One region of the Nonomuraea sp. NPDC000554 genome, then DNA from elsewhere that is predicted to be linked to it. Evidence: riboswitches for the same ligand, from Rfam matches in the RefSeq annotation. Region 1 holds a riboswitch; the other holds the start of a gene.

Evidence for each region. Region 1 has a riboswitch for S-adenosylmethionine ahead of thrC (threonine synthase). Riboswitches for the same ligand answer to the same signal wherever they lie in the genome.
Region 2: it holds a riboswitch for S-adenosylmethionine, as region 1 does, so the genes downstream of both, ABT294_RS10280 (aminotransferase class V-fold PLP-dependent enzyme) here and thrC (threonine synthase) in region 1, are expected to answer to the same signal.

What each region holds. Positions count from the first base shown of each region.
Region 1 covers NZ_JBEPDC010000011.1:36,608-43,067, reverse strand. Annotated here, with positions in the region: gene thrC (threonine synthase) at 1-1,121, opposite strand, end outside; SAM riboswitch class I at 1,135-1,275, opposite strand; gene ABT294_RS21490 (RNA polymerase sigma factor) at 1,355-1,909, opposite strand; gene ABT294_RS50855 (hypothetical protein) at 2,070-2,294, opposite strand; gene ABT294_RS21480 (alpha,alpha-trehalose-phosphate synthase (UDP-forming)) at 2,414-3,850, shown strand; gene ABT294_RS21475 (MFS transporter) at 3,897-5,060, shown strand; gene ABT294_RS21470 (hypothetical protein) at 5,038-5,610, opposite strand; gene otsB (trehalose-phosphatase) at 5,645-6,415, opposite strand; gene ABT294_RS21460 (DUF3263 domain-containing protein) at 6,455-6,460, opposite strand, start outside.
Region 2 covers NZ_JBEPDC010000004.1:292,515-298,974, forward strand. Annotated here, with positions in the region: gene ABT294_RS10255 (Rossmann-like and DUF2520 domain-containing protein) at 1-753, opposite strand, end outside; gene ABT294_RS10260 (chaplin family protein) at 1,068-1,292, opposite strand; gene ABT294_RS10265 (SAM-dependent methyltransferase) at 1,485-2,447, shown strand; gene ABT294_RS10270 (cytochrome P450) at 2,431-3,624, opposite strand; gene ABT294_RS10275 (TerC family protein) at 3,624-4,364, opposite strand; SAM riboswitch class IV at 4,466-4,581, shown strand; gene ABT294_RS10280 (aminotransferase class V-fold PLP-dependent enzyme) at 4,624-5,934, shown strand; gene ABT294_RS10285 (DoxX family protein) at 6,014-6,460, opposite strand, start outside.

The DNA.
Region 1 (6,460 bases):
GTCTCGGCCTCCGGGTCGAGCTGCCCGGTCTCGACGAGCTTCTTCAGCACGCCCACGGTGACCCCGCCGGCAGTCTCGGCGAAGATGCCCTCAGTCGAGGCCAGCAGCTTGATCGCGGCGACGATCTCGGCGTCGGTGACGTCCTCCACCGCTCCCCCGGTGCGGCGGGCGATGTCGAGCACGTACGGCCCGTCGGCGGGGTTGCCGATGGCCAGCGACTTGGCGATGGTGTCGGGCTTGACCGGCTGCACCACGTCGTGGCCCGCCTTGAACGCGGCCGACACCGGCGAGCAGCCGAGCGCCTGGGCCCCGAAGACCTTGTAGGGGGTGTCCTCCACCAGACCCAGCGCCACCAGCTCCTTGAAGCCCTTGTCGATCTTCGTGAGCTGGGACCCCGAGGCGATCGGGATGACGATCTGCTCGGGCAGCCGCCAGCCGAGCTGCTCGGCGATCTCGTACGCGAGCGTCTTGGAGCCCTCGGCGTAGTACGGCCGCAGGTTGACGTTGACGAAGCCCCACTTGTCGCCCAGCGGGTCGCCGATCAGCTCGGAGCAGAACCGGTTGACCTCGTCGTAGGTGCCCTGGATGCCGACCAGCTTGCCGCCGAACACCCGGGCCATGGCGATCTTGGCCTGTTCCAGGTCGGCGGGGATGAACACGCAGGCGTCGAGCCCGGCCCTGGCCGCGGCGGCCGTGACCGCGCCCGCCAGGTTGCCGGTGGAGGAGCAGGAGAGGGTGTGGAAGCCGAAGTTGCGCGCCGCCTCGACGGCGATCGCGACGACCCGGTCCTTGAAGGAGTGGGTGGGGTTGCCCGAGTCGTCCTTGACGTACAGGGACTTGATGCCCAGCGCCCGCCCGAGGTTGCCGGCCTTGACCAGCTTCGTCCAGCCGGGGTTCATGTTCGGCTTGGACGCGACGTCGACGGGGACGGGGAGCAGCGAACGGTAGCGCCAGATGTTCGCGGGCCCGGACTCGATCTGCGCCCGGGTCACCTCGCCGAAGGAGTAGGCCGCCTCAAGCGGCCCGAAACACTCCAGACAGGCGAAGCTGGGACCAAGGTCGTAGCGGGTGCCGCACTCGCGGCAGGAGAGACCGACAGCAGGACCAAAGTCAAGCGACATGAAGCGAGGCCTTCCCTCATCTTCGCCTGCGGCCACCCTGACCGCAGACCGGAATTGGCACCTTGTCCCGGTCGGCCTCGCGGGTCGCGAGCCTTGAACCGGGAGGGTTGCCGGGGCTTCGTAGGGCCGGTCCCTCCACCCCTCTGGATGAGCAATATTCAGTTGTCGAAATGGATGTTACCTGGCCACGCCCGCATCCCGACCAGATGTCTCAGAATACGAGACAGCCGATCTCATCGATACTCCTCGCCGAGCACGCCCTGGACGTACTTGCGCGCCTGGTGGATGCGCGATTTGGCGGTGCCGAGCGGGATCTTGAGCTGCTCGGCGACCTCGTTGTAGTCGAGCTGCACGATGTCGCGCAGCACGAGCGCCTGCGCGAGGTCGGGCTTGTCGGCCTCCAGCGCCTCCATCGCGTCGAGCAGATCGAGCCGCGACCCGGCGATCACGCTGACCCGCCGCACGTCCGGCTTCTGCAGGGGCAGCTCGTCGGAGCTCTGCTCCGCCGCCCTGCGCTTCAGCGACCGGTACGTGGTGCGCGCGCAGTTGGCGGTCACGATGTGCAGCCAGGTGCTGAACCTGGCACGCCCCTCGAACCGGCCGATGTTCCGCGCGACGGCGAGCAGGGTGTCCTGGGAGGCCTCCTCAGCATCCTGGTGGTAGGGCAGGATACGAGCGCAGTGCCGCAGCACGTCCGGTTCGATCCGCTTCAGGAGCTCGCCGAGTGCGCGATGATCTCCGGCAGCGGCGGAGCGGGCAAGTTCCTCGGTTAGCTCATCAAGCGCCATAGCTGGGATCCTAAGGTCGGAGGGAACCGAATTGACATCCTCCCCCTCGCGAATGAGGGGGATTCCCCACGGTCGCCCGTGAGGAGTTCCTGCTTCACCGCCGATCGCCCGTCAAGGAGGTGGTCTCCCGTTGAGGCCTTACATCAGCTCCACAGGCGTTTCACCGCTCCGCCGGCCCGGCGGCGAGGATGTTCCCGGCGACGTCGCGGTCGTGGGACGCGCCACAGGCGCACTGCCAAGGACGCGACCACACGACTGCCGGCGGCGTGTCCATCTTCGCCAGGGTGAGCAGACCGTTCCGGTAGGCGAAGGCCGAGCGGGTGCACTCGGCCGACAGGCGCGACTTCCTGCGGCACTTGAACGCCCGCATGACCGACTGCGCCACGCGCACAAGCTACTACGGCCAGTAGAGCTTCGTGCACAGGTTCGATCCAGAACGTGCGGCACCGGGCCGTGTTTCCTCCCCCTCCTGAAGGCGGGAGTCTCCACGCTCAAGGAGTTTCGATGAACAGCGTGCTGGTGGCTTCGAACAGAGGGCCGGTCTCGTTCACCGTGTCCGACGACGGCGTGCTGACCATGAAGCGCGGTGGTGGGGGCCTGGTGTCAGGGCTTTCAGGGGTCGCCAAGGACTACGGCGTGCTCTGGGTCTGCGCGGCACTCTCCGACGGTGATCGCAGCGCCGTCCGGCAGTCGCCCAGCGGCCGGCTCGACCAGGCGGGCTACGACACCGGCGCGTTGCGGATGCTCGACATCCTCCCGGCCACGTTCCACCGCGCCTACAACGCGGTGGCCAACTCGACGCTCTGGTTCGTCAACCACCTGCTCTACGACATCCCCAACGCGCCCACTTTCGGCTCCAGGTTCCAGCGCGAGTGGGAGTCCTACCGCGACTACAACGGCGCGTTCGCGCTCGCGCTCGCCGAGGAGGCCGCCCACGGCGCCCGCGTGATGGTCCAGGACTACCACCTGACGCTGACCCCGGCGATGCTCCGCGCCGAGCGTCCCGACCTGCGCATCGCGCACTTCAGCCACACGCCGTGGGCGCCGCCCGAGTACTTCTCGCTGCTGCCCGACGCGGTCGCCCACGAGGTCCTGGAGGGCATCCTGGGCGCCGACCACGCGGGCTTCCTCACCGAGCGCTGGGCCGCCGCGTTCATGGACTGCTGCGAGCGGCTGCTGGGCGCGCAGGTCGACCGCTCAGGCCGTACCGTCGCCCACGAGGGCCGGACCACCCGCGTCGGCGTGCACGCGCTCGGCGTCGACGGCGAGGCGCTGTGGGCACGGGCCTGCGAGCCGGACGTCGAGTCGCACATGGCCGCGCTCAGGGACGAGGTCGGCGACCGCAAGCTGATCGTCCGCATCGACCGCACGGAGCTGTCCAAGAACATCGTGCGCGGCCTGCTCGCCTACCGCGAGTTCCTGGCCGCCCATCCCGAGTGGCACGGACGCGTCGTCCACCTCGCCTTCGCCTACCCCAGCAGGCACGACCTGCCCGAGTACCGCGAGTACACCGCGTCGGTGCAGCGCTGCGCGCAGGAGATCGAGGACGAGTACGCCACCGAAGACTGGAACCCGCTGATCCTCAACGTCAACGACGACTACCCGCGCTCGCTGGCCGCCTACCGCCTGGCCGACGTGCTGCTGGTGAACCCGATCCGCGACGGCATGAACCTGGTGGCCAAGGAGGGCCCGGTCCTGTCGCCGCGCTGCGCGCTGGTGCTCTCGCGCGAGGCGGGCGCGGCGGCCGAGCTGGGCGAGCACGCGCTGGTCGTCAACCCGTACGACGTCATCGACACGGCGGGGGCCCTGCACCGGGCGCTGGTCATGCCGGAGGATGAGCGCATGCGCCGCCGCGACAGCCTGGAGGCGGCGGCCACCGCGCTGCCGCCACAGAAATGGCTCTCGGCCCAGCTGGATGCGCTGAATTACGATTTCAGCTGACATCCACTTCGGGTGACATCCACGCATATTCGATGGGGGCTGCCGGATGGCGACGGTCTCTGCACGCATCCGGCTCACCCGAGACCTGCCCACCTGGCTCGTCTACCTCCAGCTCGGCACGTTCGCCACGTTCCTGTACGGCCTGAGCGCCGCCCTGCCGCTCCTGCGCGACGACCTGCACGTGTCAAACGCGGTCGCCGGGTTACACGGCACCGCGATGGCCGCGGGCAACGTGCTGACCGGGCTCTTGCTGCCCGTCCTCACCAGGAGGTTCGGCAGGCGCGCCCTCGTCTGGGCCGGTCTGGCGGGCATGAGCGCGAGCGTCGTGCTCATCGTGCTCGTCCCCGCGGCCGCCGCCACCATCCTCGGGTACGGGCTGGGCGGCGGCCTCGGCTCGATGGCGCTCTACAGCGCGATGGCCGCGCTCAGCGAGCACCACGGCCCGGCGGGACCCGCCGCGATCAGCGAGGCGAACGGGGTCGCGGTCGTCCTCGGGATCGGGGTGTCGTTGCTGCTCAGCGTGGCCGCGCAGAGCGGGCTCGGCTGGCGGCCCGCGCTGCTGGTCACGCCCGTGCTCACGGCCGTGCTGGCCGCCGCCCTGGGCAGGGTCTGGGTCCCCGAACGCGACCGGAGCGCGGGCGGCCCGCACGCGACGGCTGGGCGTCCGGGCTGGCGCTTCCACCTGGCGGGCGCCGTGCTGTTCTGCGTCGTGGCGCTGGAGTTCTGCTTCAACCTGTGGGCCGCCGCGCTGTTCGCCGCCAACACCGGGCTCAGCGCCGCGCAGGCGGCCACCGGCCTGACCGCGTTCACCGTCGGCCTGGCGGTCGGCAGGTTCGCCGGGGGCAACCTGGCGCTGCGCCTGCCGCCCGCCCGGCTGCTCGTCGGCGCGATGCTGCTGACCGGGGCGGGCTGGCTGGTCTTCTGGCTGGGCGCCCAGCCGGTGATCGGCTACGCGGGGCTGGTGATCGCCGGGCTCGGCGCCGCGCTGCAGTTCCCGCTCGCGCTGGCCGGGATGATCACCGCCTCAGGCGAGCATCCCGACCGCGCCTCGGCCGCCGCGCCGATCTGGGCCGGCGTCGCGATGGCCGTCGGGCCGCTCCTGCTGGGCGCGCTCGCCGACGGCTTCGGCACCAGCACCGCGTTCCTGCTGGTGCCGGTGCTCATCGGGCTGGCCGTCTGCGGCGTGCTCAGCTCCAGGACGCGTTCTTGAGCACGTCCGGCAGGCCGGGGGTGTTCCACTGGTCGACGACGAGCACCTTGCTGGTCGGCAGGTACCACTCGCGCTGCGTGTAGCGGGACTTGACCTTGCCACCGGTGAGGGAGACGCAGGTGGCCTTCCACTCCCGGTAGGACGCCTTGTGCCCCGGCCCGACCTGGCGCAGGCCCTTCACCCCGGTGGTGCCGGGCACCTGCCCCCACGTGCGGTTGTGCGGGCAGAGCTGGACGTCCGTCGCCGGATAGAACGGACGCGTCCCGTTGTAGGAGCGGAACAGCTCGTCGCCCACCTTGATGGCCTTCGGCCCCAGCACCCAGAAGCTGTCGCACTCCGGCTCCCCGTACCCCTGCTGGGGCTTGGCGCACGTCCCGGTCACCACCCGGATCCAGTCGCCCTTGCCGTACGTCTTCCAACCGTTCGGCAGGTGGAGGGTCAGCCCGTTGCGCAGTTCGAGCGGGCGGGTCGCAGTGGCCGACGCGGCAGCGGGCGTCAGCAGGACAGCCGCCGCGGCCACGGCCGCGACGGCGAAACTGGTCTTCGACATGCCGCGACCGTAGCGACGGGCGCTTGCAGACGGCTCACGAACGGCTTAGAGCCGACGCCAGCTCCGCCAGCAACGCCACCACGCCGTCGGGGCCGTCCACGACGATGTCGGCGCGCTCGGCCAGCGCCGTCACCTCGGTCGAACCGCTGCACACCGTCACGCCGGGCAGCCCGGACGCCCTGACGGCGTCGAAGGCGGCCAGGTCACCGAGGTCGTCGCCGGCGAACAGCACGGACCTCGCGGCCCGCTCGGCGAGGAACAGGCCGAGCGCGTGGCCCTTGTCCATTCCGGGCGGTCGTAGCTCCAGCACCATCCGTCCGGGCTCGATCACCAGCCCGTGCTTCTCCGCCAGCTTGGCCAGCGGCTCGCGCAAGGCGGCCAGCGCGCCTTCGGGGTCGGCGGCGCGCCTGGTGTGGACCGCCACGGCCCGGCCCTTGTCCTCGACCGTCACGCCTTCCAGGGCGAGCGAGTCGAGCAGGAGCGGCAGCTCCGCCTCGGCGCGCGGCACACCTGGCGGGGGCGGGGGCGCGGAGACCCGGCCGTTCTCCCATCTCTCGAAGCCGTAGTGGCCGAGTATCACCAGGCCGGGCACGTCGGCCAGGCCGGAGCCGAGCTCCAGCGCCTTGGCCACGGGCCTGCCTGTCACGATGACCACCGCGCACACGTACCGCCCCAGATCGGCGAGCACGGCGGCGGCCTGCGGGTGGATCCTGGCGGAGGCGGGGTCGGGCACGATCGGCGACAGCGTTCCGTCGAAGTCGAGCCCGATCACGGCTCCGCCTGGGTCTCTCAGAATCGCTTCCATTCCAGGGATGTTCCTCACGCGCCTGCCGTACCCAGCAGGTCAGGG
Region 2 (6,460 bases), on a different contig from region 1:
GATCAGCGCGTCGACGTGCTTGCGCACGGTTCCCGCGTCGCCGCGCACCACCGGGCCCGTCAGTCCGGCGATGCCGAGCCTGAGCACGTTGTCGAGGGCCGCGCCGAGCAGCGGGCCGAGCATCCGGCCCGGGTGCTCGACGCCGATGCGGTGCAGCAGCTCGGACGACTCCGCGATGAGCGTGACCATGTGGTTGGCCGCGTTCGCCAGGGCCGCGTGGTAGAGCGCGCGGTCGGAGTCGGCGATCCAGACGGGTTCGCCGCCCATCTCGATGACCAGGGCCTCGGCGATGGGACGCAGCGGCTCGGGCGCGGTCACGCCGAACGAGGACCCGGTGATCTTGTTCAGGTCGTCGTCCCTGCCGGTGAACGTCATCACCGGGTGCAGCGCGAGCGGCATCGCCCCCGCCTCGGCCGCCGGATCGAGCACCGACAGCCCGTACGCGCCGCTGGTGTGGACGAGGATCTTGCCCCTGAGGTCGGCGCCCGTCGCGGCCAGCCCCGTGACGAGGTCGGGCAGCGCGTCGTCGGGCACGGTGAGCAGGATCAGCTCCGCCGTCGTGACCACTTCGTCGGGCCTGGACAGCTCGACGCCGAGCCGATCGGCGGCCCAGCGACGGGAGGTGTCGGAGACCCCGCTGGCGGCGACGACCCGGTGCCCCGCCTGGGCGAGCGCCGCGCCGAGCGCGGACCCGACCTTCCCTGCTCCCAGCACGCCGACGGCCAGCCGTGCCGGGCGATCACCTGCGTCCATGACGTCCCACCCCTGTCGACCTGATGGCACTGCCGACCAGCGTAACGGCCACCAGGCACTACGCATGTGACGGGGGTTTTGCCGCATGTTGAGTTAGCGACATATCCGACAAGGGCAGACAAATCGTGCACCCCCTGTCGGAAGAGATGAGGAGAGGGGGGCCATCGCAGGGCAGCGGGCGCCGAGCCCTGGCTGGGCCCGACGCCCGCCACCGTGCCCTCAGACCCCTCGGGGGTGCGCACGTGGCACGGCCATCCGCCGACTGGCCGGCCGCAGAGCTCGGACCGGCGTCTCAAGCCGGCCCGGGCTCCTGTCTAGTAGCGGTGCACGTGGGCGGAGGCGCCGCCCATGCAGCCGGCGCCCGCGATGCCGAGGATCGCCACCGCGTTGCCGCAGACGTCGATCGGCACGGTGATGGGCGCGAAGATCTGGTTGCCGGACAGCACACCGCCGTCGCCGCTGGTGTCGTCGGCGTAGGCGGGGGCGGCCAGCGACAGCATGGCGAGCGCGCCGGCCACGACCAGGGTCTTCTTGAACACGAGAGCTCCTCTCGGAACGCGGCCTGAGCCGCGGGGGACGAATGCCACGTTCGAGACGACCACCCCGACACATAGGGGACGACCGGTCGTGGCCGCTCGATGACTTTCGGTAACGCTAGCGCATGTTCGCCACAAGGCGTGGCCATCTCATTACTGTGCGTTGTCCGCCCAGAGCGTGAGATAGTCCAGGGCATGTGGCTCACCTGGCGCGCCGCGACCCAGCGCGCGCTGTACGGCGAGGGCGGCTTCTACCTGCGAGAACGGCCTTCCGGCCACTTCCGCACCTCGGTCAGCGCCTCGGCCGCGTTCGCCGAGGCCGTGCTGGCCCTGCTGCTGGAGGTCGACGCCGAACTCGGCTCGCCGCCCCGGCTCGACCTCGTCGACATCGGCGCGGGCGAGGGCGTCCTCGTCGGCCGCGTCCTCGACGCCGCGGAGCCCGCGCTGCGCGAGCGGCTGCGCATCACCGCCGTCGAGCTCTCCACCAGGCCCGACGGCCTGGCCGAGCCGATCGCCTGGCGGGCGACGATCCCCTCGGGCATCACCGGGCTGGCGATCGCCAACGAGTGGCTCGACAACGTCCCGCTGGACGTCGTCGAGCAGACCGCCGACGGGCCCCGGCTCGTCCTGGTCGACACGGAGACGGGCGAGGAACGGCTCGGCGACCCGCCGCCTCCCGCCGACCGCGCCTGGCTCGACCGGTGGTGGCGGCTGTCGCGAGTGGGCTCGCGAGCCGAGATCGGCTGCCCCCGCGACGCGGCCTGGGCCTCCGTCCTGGGACGGCTCAGGAAGGGGCGCGCGGTGGCCGTCGATTATGCACACCCTGTGGATAACCGTCCGCCTTGCGGCACACTCACCGGATACCGCGACGGTTCGGTCGTCGCGCCCATCCCCGACGGTACCTGCGATATCACCGCACATGTCGCGCTCGACGCATGCGCGGCGGCCGGCGAACTGGCCGGTGCGATATCCACAACCTTGTCCACACAGCGCGACGCGCTGCGGGCGCTGGGCATCACCGGCACCCGTCCGCCGATCGACCTGGCCCGCACCGATCCGCGCGGCTATCTCCGGGCCCTGGCCCGAGCCTCGGAGGAGGCCGAGCTGATCGACCCGCTGGGCCTGGGCGGCTTCGGCTGGCTCAGCCAGCGACGCTGAGGTCCAGCGACCGCAGGCCCCTGATGACGTAGCCGGGCTTCCACTCGGGCTCGCTGACGAGTTCCAGCTTGGACGTCCGGTCCAGCAGCGCGCCGAACGACTCCATCAGCTCGATCCTGGCCAGCGGCGCGCCCAGGCAGAAGTGGATGCCCGCGCCGAAGGAGATGTGCGGGTTGTCCGCGCGGCCCACGTCGAGCCGTTCGGGGTCGTCGAACACCTCAGGGTCGTGGTTGGCCGAACCGAACAGCAGCGCCACCTCGACCCCGCGCGGGATGCGGACCCCGTGGATCTCGATGTCCTCCAGCACCCAGCGCTCGAACAGCTGCAGCGGGGTGTCCCAGCGCATCAGCTCCTCGATGGCCATGGGCAGCAGCGAGCGGTCCTCGCGCAGCCTGGCCAGCTCGTCCGGGTTGCGCAGCAGGGCCCGCCAGCCGTTGCCCGTCACGTTCACGGTGGCCTCGTGGCCGGCGTTGAGCAGCAGGACGCAGGTGCCGGCCAGCTCGTCCTCGGTCAGCTCGTCGATCTGGGCGAGGGCGCTGATCAGGTCGTCGCCGGGGGCGGCCTTCCTGGAGCGCGCCAGGTCCTTGAGGTAGTCGGCGAACTCCGACGCCGCCCTGACGGCCGCGTGCTGGGCCTGCAGGCTCGGGTTGAGCTCGTACATCCCGCACATGTCGGCCGACCAGGGACGCAACAGGTGCCTGTCCTGCTCGGGGATGCCGAGCATCTCGGCGATCACCGTCACCGGGAGCGGCTCGGCCACCTCGGCGATGAGGTCGCCGCCGCCCTTCTCCACGAACGCGCCGACCAGGCCCTCGGCGATGCCGCGGACCCGGGGGCGGAGCGACTCGACCATGCGCGGGGTGAACGCCTTGGAGACCAGCCGGCGCAGCCTGGTGTGCACCGGCGGCTCGACGTCCAGCATGCCCGCTCTGGAGATCCGCCAGAACGGCTCCTGGAACTCCGGCTCCGGCTGCCTGCCGAACTCCTCGTGCGTGGCCACCTGCAGGTAGGACCGGCCCAGCCGGCGATCCCTGAGCAGGGCGTTCACGTCGGCGTGGCGGGAGACGAGCCACTGGCCCGTCGGCTCGAAGAAGCTGACGGGCGCGTCACGCCTCAGCTCGGAGTAGACACCGTAGGGGAAAGCGACAAAATCCGGATTCCAAGGATCGAAGCGCACTATTTCATCTTAGAAGCGACCTCTTCGTGCTTGGCGTGCTTGTTGCGTACGCGGATGTTGAGCAGTTCCACGACGACCGAGAACGCCATCGCGAAGTAGATGTAGCCCTTGGGGATGTGCTGGCCCAGCCCCTCGGCGACGAGCACCACCCCGATGAGCACGAGGAACGCCAGCGCCAGCATCTTGATGCTCGGATGCCTGTCGACGAACCTGGAGATCGGCCCCGAGGCGAACAGCATCACCAGCACCGCCACGATCACCGCCGCGATCATCACGCCGAGCTCGTCCACCATGCCGACAGCGGTGATCACCGAGTCGAGCGAGAAGACCACGTCCAGGATCATGATCTGGACGATCACCGAGGCGAACGAGGTGACGGCCCGGGACTTGCCGCCCTCGGGCTTGGCGTCCATGCTGTGGCCGATCTCCGTGACACTCTTGGCCAGCAGGAACAGCCCGCCCAGCAGCAGGATCAGGTCGCGTCCCGAGATGCCGTGCCCGAACACCTCGAACAGCGGCGTTTTCAGCCGCACCACCCACGACAGCCCGAGCAGCAGGAGCAGACGGCTGATCAGAGCCGCGCCCAGGCCCATCACCCGGGCCTTGTCCCGTTGCTCAGGCGGCAGCTTCCCGGCCAGGATGGAGATGAAGATGATGTTGTCGATGCCCAGGACGATCTCCAGGGCGACCAGGGTGAAGAACCCGATCCAGATCTGAGGGTCGAGGACCCAGTCCCACATCTGCCTACCTCCGTGCCGTGTTCTGGGTCCAACGACCCAATGGCTGGAGAAGTTCGGGACTTGCGATCGTGGGCCGGGTGTCGGTTATAGTTCCCGACGTAGGTCATGAGTGCCAGCGCACAGCCCCGGCTTGCTGGCCGGCAACCCTCGCGTCCGCGGCGGGGTGCCCCGGGTGAAGACCTGGTCCGCCACGGGGTGTGGCGGGCAAGCGCGGGCTCCGTGGCTGCTCCAGGGGTCCGATGACCCCAGGAGGTTTGCTGTGTCCACGCTGACGATCTTCAACTCCGCGACGGTCCCCGCCGCTCGCGAGAACCGTCCCCTCCACGACCGGCGTCCCCTGCCCGCCGTGCTCGGCGCGGACCTGGAAGTGCCGGTCAAGGGCGGCAAGCTCGTCGGCTACGCCAACCTCGACTACGCGGCGAGCGCCCCCTGTCTCGAGCCGGTCAGCGCGGCCGTCACCGCCGCGCTCCCGGCCTACTCCAGCGTGCACCGCGGCGCGGGGTACGCCTCCCAGCTCACCACCGCCCGCTACGAGCAGGCCCGGCACACCGTCAGGGCCTTCGTCGGCGCCCGTCCCGACGACGCGGTGATCTTCACCCGCAACACCACCGACGCCACCAACCTGCTGGCCGGCTGCCTCCCCGCCGACACCACCGTGGTCGTCTTCGACACCGAGCACCACGCGTCGCTGCTGCCCTGGGCCCGCTCGGTACGCCTTGCGCCGCCCCCCTTCCCCGGTGAGGCCGTCCGCATCGCCGACGAGGCGCTGGCCGGCATCGACGGGCCCAAGCTGCTGGTCGTCACCGCCGCGTCCAACGTCACCGGCGAGCTCTGGCCGATCGCCGCCCTCGCCCACATCGCGCACCGCCACGGCGCCCGCATCCTGGTCGACGCGGCCCAGCTCGTCCCCCACCGGCGGCTCAACCTGACGGCGCTCGACCTCGACTACGTGGCCTTCTCCGGGCACAAGCTGTACGCGCCGTTCGGCGCGGGCGTCCTCGTCGGCAGGCGCGACTGGCTCTCGGACGGCGAGCCCTACCTGAAGGGCGGCGGCGCGGTCCGCTCCGTCGGCGCAGCCGACGCCGCCGACCAGGGCACCGACTGGCACGACGACCCGGAGCCACGCCACGAGGCGGGCACCCCCAACGTGCTCGGCGCGATCGCGATCGCCGCCGCCTGCGACGCGCTGAGCGCCACCGGCTGGACCGCGGTGGAGCGTGAGGAGGAGCGGCTGATCACGCGGCTCCGCGCCGGGCTGGCCGCCATCGACGGCGTGCGCGAGCTGTCACTGTGGGGTCCTGACCACCCGCGGGTCGGCATCGTCTCGTTCGTCGTCGACGGGTATGCGGCCCGCGAGGTCGCCGAGGCGCTTTCGGGCGAGTACGGGATCGGGGTGCGCGACGGCAAGTTCTGCGCGCACCCGTTCGTCCGGCACCTGCTCGGGACGGCCGACGGCGGTTGCGAGGACGGCACCGCCTCGGCCGTGCGGGCCTCCATCGGCCTGGGCACGACCGAGGAGCACGTCGACCGCCTGGTCGAAGCGCTCCGCGACCTCACCACCCGGCGCTAGCCGTACTCGGCCAGCGGGTTGGTGACCCGCCGGGCCGAGTACAGCTAGTCCGTCACGCTCGGGTGGCGGTCGGCTCTCGTCAGCGGTTCGGCGGGCGCCGCTTCCCCGGCTCGTCGGAGATCAGCGAGTCGATCTCCGGGATGTCGTCGTCGGTCAGCTTGCCCGAGCTGGGTGCGGTGCCCTGCCGGGGAATCGAGGTCGGCCTGGTCTGATGCGCCGACTCCCCCGTCCCGGTCTCTCCGGGGCGGGGCTCACCTGCGTGGGGCTCGCCGGTCCCCGTCGGGGTGGGCACGGTCGGCGCGTGCGCGGCCAGGTCCGCCTCGGCGGCACGGCGCTCGGCACGCCGCCGGTACATCCTGTTGAGGATGCCGTCGACGCCGATCCGGCCTCCGCCCAGCGCGAGGAGCGGCAGCAGCGCGGCCGCCGCGAAGCCGGCGAGCTCCCACCCTCCGGTCTCGACGAAGATCCCGTGACCGGCGTGCACGAAGAGGTACGCGCCGATCATCTCGAGGAGCAGCAGCAGCGC